DNA from 3 places in the Kitasatospora sp. NPDC048239 genome. Region 3 is predicted to be linked to each of the others. Evidence: riboswitches for the same ligand, from Rfam matches in the RefSeq annotation. Region 3 holds a riboswitch; each other region holds the start of a gene.
What was found. A riboswitch is a leader RNA that binds a small molecule or an ion and turns the genes downstream of it on or off. The one in region 3 is predicted to bind cobalamin.
Positions count from the first base shown of each region.

Region 1: linked by a shared signal. The riboswitch ahead of ACGFZP_RS17235 (prenyltransferase/squalene oxidase repeat-containing protein) and the one ahead of metE (5-methyltetrahydropteroyltriglutamate--homocysteine S-methyltransferase) in region 3 are both predicted to bind cobalamin.
Region 2: linked by a shared signal. The riboswitch ahead of ACGFZP_RS18640 (HoxN/HupN/NixA family nickel/cobalt transporter) and the one ahead of metE (5-methyltetrahydropteroyltriglutamate--homocysteine S-methyltransferase) in region 3 are both predicted to bind cobalamin.

Region 1 covers NZ_JBICZP010000005.1:625,284-627,536, reverse strand. Annotated here, with positions in the region: gene ACGFZP_RS17235 (prenyltransferase/squalene oxidase repeat-containing protein) at 1-1,274, opposite strand, end outside; cobalamin riboswitch at 1,378-1,538, opposite strand; gene ACGFZP_RS17230 (ALF repeat-containing protein) at 1,766-2,253, shown strand, end outside.
Region 2 covers NZ_JBICZP010000006.1:225,119-227,371, forward strand. Annotated here, with positions in the region: gene ACGFZP_RS18630 (SRPBCC family protein) at 1-285, shown strand, start outside; gene ACGFZP_RS18635 (ArsR/SmtB family transcription factor) at 357-758, opposite strand; cobalamin riboswitch at 854-1,048, shown strand; gene ACGFZP_RS18640 (HoxN/HupN/NixA family nickel/cobalt transporter) at 1,081-2,220, shown strand.
Region 3 covers NZ_JBICZP010000006.1:403,893-406,145, forward strand. Annotated here, with positions in the region: gene dhbA (2,3-dihydro-2,3-dihydroxybenzoate dehydrogenase) at 1-570, opposite strand, end outside; cobalamin riboswitch at 866-1,085, shown strand; gene metE (5-methyltetrahydropteroyltriglutamate--homocysteine S-methyltransferase) at 1,223-2,253, shown strand, end outside.

The sequences.
Region 1 (2,253 bases), on a different contig from region 3:
GTGGGCGAAGGAGTCACCGTCGGAGAGCCCGTGGCCGTCGGAGAGCCCGTGGCCGTCGGCGAGCCCGTGGCCGTCGGAGAGCCCGTGGCCGTCGGCGAGGGCGAACCGGTCGGCTGGGTCCCGTCGAGTGGGCGGCTCAGCGCCCCGAAGGAGGTCCCGACCGCACCGCCCAGCGCCTGGGTGGAGGCCCGGACGTCCGAGCCCTGCTGGCCCCCGGCCGCGACGTTGAAGCCGCCGTCCGGGTTCTGCTGCCCGGTCAGGAAGTCCCGGGCCCGGGCGATCTCCGCACTGTACGAGGCGGCCCGCAGGCCCAGGCCCTGGACGGCGAGGGCCGCGGAGTTGGTGGAGTCCCCGGCCGCTCCGGGGAAGCCGCCGTCGGCCAGCTGCCGGCCGGCGATCCACGCCGCCGCCCGGTCCACCGCCTGCCGCGCCGCGGGGTCGTCGGCGAGCAGGGCGAGGGCCATCGCGGCCATCGCGGTGCTGTCCACGTCCGAGTCCCCGGTGGCGGGGATCAGGCTGGGCCACGAACCGTCGGCGTGCTGAAGGCTCTTCAGGTAGCCGGCCGGGCCGGCGGCGGCCGCGGTTTCCCCCGCCCGCAGCTGCGCCATGACGCCGAGCGCCTGGGAGAACACCGAGGTGGCGTAGGTGTAGTTGCCGGCCGCCGCGCAGGCGGTGTCGGGTGCGGTGCTGGGCGCGGCGCAGACCGTCCCCGCCAGTGCGGCGATCAGGTCCTGTCCGCCGAAGTGGTGCGGGTCCCGGCCGACCACCTCGGCCAGCAGCGCCTCCTTGCCGATCGAGCCGCCGCCCGCGTACTCGGTGCCGATCCCCGTCCAGTCGTCCGCGGTGCGGCCGCTGCCGTCCGTGCCGCGCCCGTCGAGGAAGTCGGCGATCCGGCGCAGCGCCGGGTCGTCGGTGCCGGTGGCGGCGAGGGCGAAGGCCGCGTCGACGGTGAGGCCGAAGTCGGCGAACCCGGAGTCGGGGAAGGCCTCGTAGTAGTGGCCGCCGAGCAGCCGGGCCGGGTCGGTGAGGTAGCCGGAGCCCTTGGCGAGGTCGGGTGTCCGGCCGTCCGCCTGCGCGGAGTGGACGAGCGCGCCGGCGTGCGGCGCCCGGGTGCCGGCCGCCGAGGGCGGGGGCGGGGGCGAGGGGAGCGCGGCGGCGGAGCCGGGGTGGCCGAGCAGGACGGCGCTGCCCGCCGCCACGGCGAACGCGGTGGCCGCTGCGAGGGACAGGGTGCGGCGGTCTCTGCCGCTCGTACGGGTGCTGCGGACCTTCACCGGACACTCCCCAGTCGGTCGACGCGGGGCCGTGCGCAGCGAACGGCGTGCCCGTACCGGGGCAGCCGTCACCGTCGCACCGCAGTCCGCGACGGCGCTCGTGTTGCTGGACAACCCTCGGCGCAGGCATTCCGGCTCGCCCGCGCCCCTCTCGGGGGCCAGGCCTACGGTTGCGGGTCAGCGCCGGATTCGGACCGGCTTCCCCTGCTGCCGAGGAGGAAAAACGCTTCATCAGACCACGGCGCACAATCGCCGGTCAACGTTTCGCCCGGTGGTCCCTCCCCGGTGCGACGGGCGGTCACTGGCGTGCGCCCGCGCACGCCCGCCATCCTCGGCCGGGTCGGACTTTTCCGGTCAAATCGCCCGAAACAGGCCCAGGTTGACGCAGCGGCTCAAAAGAATGTCGATATCACGATCATACGAAAAGATCTATGCTGACGGGTTGCACGGACTCTCCCCGTGACCACCGCTCAAGAAGCAGGTCTTGCTCGATGAAGTTGCCCAAGGTGTCCGCCGTCCTGGCCGCCGCTGCACTCGCCCCCGCCGTACTGTTCCCGACGATCGCCTCGGCCTCCGAGCAGCCGAAGCCCGCCGGGGTGTCCGGTCCGGACACGACCACCGGCACCGCGACGGACCACGACGCGACCCAGGAGGAGCGGGACCGCGCCGAGATCCGGCGGATCCTGGCCGACGCGGCGACCGGGCCCGGCGTTCGGGCCGCCGCCGAGAAGGTGGTCAACGGCACCGCCGCCGAGCTGCGGCACTTCCTGGAGGCCGAACTCGACCGGCAGCGCCAGGACGACGACCGGGTCGAGGTCTCCAGGCTGCTCGCCTCCGGCGGTCCCGCCGTCCGGAAGGCCGCGCAGGCCGCACTCGACGGCACGTACCAGGACGTCGTCGAGTTCCTGAGGACGGGCCGGTCCAGGGCCCGCGCCGAGGACGACGACCGCGCGGAGGTCCAGCGGATCATCGATGCCCA
Region 2 (2,253 bases), 180 kb from region 3:
GGCGAGGGCCCGGCGCAGGGCCGCCGGCAGGCCCTGGTGGTCGGCCACTCCCGTCTGCGCGCCCGCTTCGACGTCGAGCAGGCGCCGGGCTGGTGCCTGATGCGCAGCCGCTTCCTGCTCGGGGGTCTGGCCGCGAGGCCCGAGCCGGACGGCACCCGCTTCGCCTTCCTCGGGGCGTTCCGGCTGCCCGGCGCGGCCCTGCTCGGCCGCGCGCTCCACCCCGTCACCGAGCCGCTGGCAGGCCGTTCGCTGCGCCGCTTCGAACGCCTGGTCCGGGAGGGCTGAGGGCGGTTCGGCTCAGTGGCCTGGTCCACACCCGGGAGGGACGGCGCCCGGGGAGCGCGGCGGAGGACGGGTCACCCCGTGGCGGCCGGCCCGGGCTGCTCGATGACGGGCTCGTGGTGTTCGGCGGCGGCGCACTCGTCGAGCAGGGGGCGCATGGTGTCGTCCACGAGCCGGTAGCGCACCACGCGTCCGTCCTTGTCGCCGGTGACGGCGCCGGCCGTGCGGAGCAGCCGCAGCGCCTGGGAGACGGCCGGATCGCGCATCCCGGTGGCCACGGCCAGATCGCTGACGGCGAGCGGGCCGGCCCGGTGCAGGGCGAGCAGCAGGGCGAGCCGGCCGGGATCGGCGAGCAGGGAGAACCGCTCGGCCCAGGAGCGGACGTGCGCGGTGTCGCCGATCGCGGCGATGGCCTCGCAGACCCGGTGCCCGTCGATGGTGCGCTGGCCCGCGCGGTCGGCCGGTACGAGATGCATGGGCCCATTCTTGCAGCCGCCCCCGATGGCCGCCGGGCTGTGATCCTGGACACCTGCGCAGGTGCGCAGCCTTGCAAGGGTGCTTGCGGGGGCCCTACGGTGTTGCCCGCCGTGGTGCTCGGGAAGACCGGTGACGGACCTTCAGAGGTCCCCAGTCCGGAGCGGCCCTCGCCACTGTGATCGGGGGGAGTCGTCCGTATCCACGACGCCACTGGGTGCCTCGCGCACCTGGGAAGGCGGATAAGGACGCCCCGTAAGCCAGGAGACCGGCCACGGCATCTCACGAACGTCATTCCACGAGGTGCTGGAGCGTGATCCCACGATGACCCTGCCCGAAACCGCCGCTGTGCCGGCGCCGTCCGCCGTGCTGCCGTCCTTCCGCTGGCGGCGGGAGGACACGATCCGCACGGCAGGGCTCATGGGGGTGATCCTGGCCATGCACGTGGTGGCCTTCGGAACGCTCGTCTTCCTGGTCGCCCCCCAGGAGTACGCGGTCGGCACCCAGGTCTTCGGGGTGGGCCTGGGTGTCACCGCGTACACGCTCGGCATGCGGCACGCCTTCGACGCCGACCACATCGCGGTGATCGACAACACCACCCGCAAGCTGATGGCGGACGGCAAGCGGCCCGTCTCGGTGGGCTTCTGGTTCGCCCTCGGGCACTCCTCGATGGTGGTCCTGATGGCCGCCCTGGTGGCGGGCGGCGCCCAGCTGGCCAACACGCTGATGGACGACGAGTCCGCCACCCACAAGTGGCTCGGCGTGGTCGGCACCACCGCCTCCGGGGCCTTCCTCTACCTGATCGGCGCGCTCAACCTGGTTGCCCTGCTGGGCATCCTGAAGGTGTTCCGGTCGATGCGGGCCGGGCGGTTCGACGAGGCGGAGCTGGAGGAGCACCTCAACGCGCGCGGCTTCCTGGCCCGGGTGCTGAACCGGGCCACCCGCTCGATCACCCGGCCCGGCCAGATGTTCCCGGTGGGCATGGTGCTCGGCCTCGGCTTCGACACCGCGACCGAGGTGACGCTGATGGTGATGGCCGGCTCCGGCGCGGCGGCGGGCCTGCCCTGGTACGCGATCGTCTGCCTGCCGCTGCTGTTCGCGGCGGGGATGAGCCTGTTCGACACGCTGGACGGGACGTTCATGAACTTCGCCTACCAGTGGGCGTTCTCCAACCCGGTGCGCAAGGTGTTCTACAACCTGACCATCACCGGGCTGTCGATCGCGGTGGCCTTCGTCATCGGCACCATCGAACTGGTCGGGGTGCTGCACGAGAAGCTGGATCTGACCGACCCGGTCAGCGGGTGGATCGCGGAGCTGTCGCTGGACAACGTCGGCTACGTGCTCGTCGGCCTCTTCGTGGTGGTCTGGGGAGCGGCGATCGCGTACTGGCGGCTGGCCAGGGTCGAACAGCGCTGGACCCCGTCCCCGGAGGGGGCCCAGGCCCCGGCTCCGACGGAGGGCTGAGGCGGCCCGGCGGCGGGGGCTGCCCGGTCGGGT
Region 3 (2,253 bases):
GGCGTCGTCGTCGGTCCACAGCGCGCGCTGCATCGGGGTGTCGGTGGACCCGGGCGAGACCAGGTTGCAGCGCACACCGGAGGCGGCCAGTTCCAGGCCCAGGCAGCGCATGAACATCGTGGTGGCGGCCTTGGAGGCCGCGTAGGCGGCCATGTTCATCCGGGGGACGCCGGCGGCGTTGGAGCCGACGGTGACGATGCTGCCCCGGCCGCGCCCGGCCATCCGGCGCCCGACGGAGCGGCAGGTGTGGAAGACCCCGGTGGTGTTGACGGCGAAGGTGCGCTGCCAGTCCTCGTCGCTGGTGTCCAGGGCCGGTCCGGCGTGCAGCACGCCCGCGACGTTGACCAGGATGTCGAGCGGTCCGTGCTCACGCTCGGCCTGGTCCACCAGCCGCTCGACGGCTTCGGCGTCCGTGACGTCGAGGCGGTGGACCGAGGGCCCGGAGGGGGACAGGTCGCAGGCCACGACGCGGGCCCCGCGGTCGGTCAGCAGCCCGGCGACGGCGGCCCCGATGCCCTGGGCGGCGCCGGTGACCAGGGCGGTCCGGCCCTTGAACTCGTCGGTCGATATCGATGCCACGGGTCACCGCGCCTTCGTGGCGGCCGACTTGGCGGCGTCCCGGCCGGTGCGACGCGGTCTGGGGACGCGGCTGAAGGCGGGTGGCATGGACGTTCTCCCTGGGGTCGGAGCGCGGCGGCTGTCGGACAGGCTTGCGAGACAACGAGGTAAGGTTAGCCTAACCGCATCGAGGGGCTCCAGCGCCGCCCGGGACGCACCCGCGCGGCCGTCGTCGTGCCCGACGCCCCGGACCGCGCGGCCGTCCGGAATCCGGACCCGGTCGTGACGGGCGGGGCCCGCGGGCCCTAGGGTGGGAGGTGCAGTCGGTTCGCCGTGTCCTCCAGCCACGGCGTCGTAAGAGGGAACCCGGTGGGAATCCGGGACTGCCCCGCAGCGGTGAGTGGGAACGACCGCCGTCACATGCACTGGGCCCCGAGGGCCTGGGAAGCGACGGCCAGTAGGTGTCCGCCTGACTCAGGCGGACGTGCCGACGAGTCCGAAGACCTGCCACTGCCCGTGTGCACCCCGCACGCGGAGATCTCGGTGACCTCGTGGGCGGGTCGGCGGAGCGGGCGGGCACATCCTGGTGTCGCGCACCCACTGTCGTACCTTCACGTCCTCGTGCTCTCCCGGGATCGCAGCGCGACTCGCGAAGGAGAGTTCCGTGTCATCGAGTTCCACCACCGCTGCCGCCACCCCCTCCAGCACCCCGCAGGCCACCGTCCACGGCTATCCGCGGCAGGGCCCCAACCGGGAGCTGAAGAAGGCGATCGAGGGGTACTGGGCCGGCCGGGTCGGCGCCGAGGCCCTGCAGACCACCGCGGCACGGCTGCGCCGCGAAACCTGGCGGCGGCTCGCCGATTCCGGCGTCTCCGAGGTCCCCACCGGGGACTTCTCGCTCTACGACCACGTGCTGGACACCACCGTCGCCGTCGGTGCGATCCCGGCCCGGCACCGCGCGGCCGTCGACGCCGACCCGCTGGACGGCTACTTCGCCATGGCGCGCGGCACCCAGGAGGTGGCGCCGCTGGAGATGACCAAGTGGTTCGACACCAACTACCACTACCTGGTGCCCGAGTTGGGACCGGACACGGTCTTCGCCGCCAACCCGGCCAAGCCGGTCGGCGAACTGCGCGAGGCCCTCGGCCTCGGCCACACCGCCCGCCCAGTCCTGGTCGGCCCGCTGACCTACCTGCTGCTGGCCAAGCCCGCCCCCGGCGTCGCGGCCGACTTCCAGCCGGTCACCCTGCTGGACCGGCTGCTGCCCGTCTACGCCGAGCTCCTCGGCGAACTGCACGCCGCCGGAGCCGAATGGGTGCAGCTGGACGAGCCCGCCCTGGCCCAGGACCGCACCCCGGCCGAACTCAACGCCGCCGCCCGCGCCTACCGCGAGCTCGGGGCCCTGACCAGTCGGCCGAAGCTGCTGGTCGCCGGCTACTTCGACCGCCTCGGCGAGGCCCTCCCGGTGCTGGCCAAGGCCCCGATCGAGGGCCTCGCGCTGGACTTCACCGGCCCCGCCGCCGCCAACCTCGACGACCTCGCCGCGGTCGGCGGCCTGCCCGGCAAGCGCCTGATCGCCGGTGTGGTCGACGGCCGCAACATCTGGCTCAACGACCTGGAGAAGTCCCTCGCCACCCTCGGCACCCTGCTCGGGCTCGCCGACCGGGTCGACGTCGCCCCGTCCTGCTCCCTGCT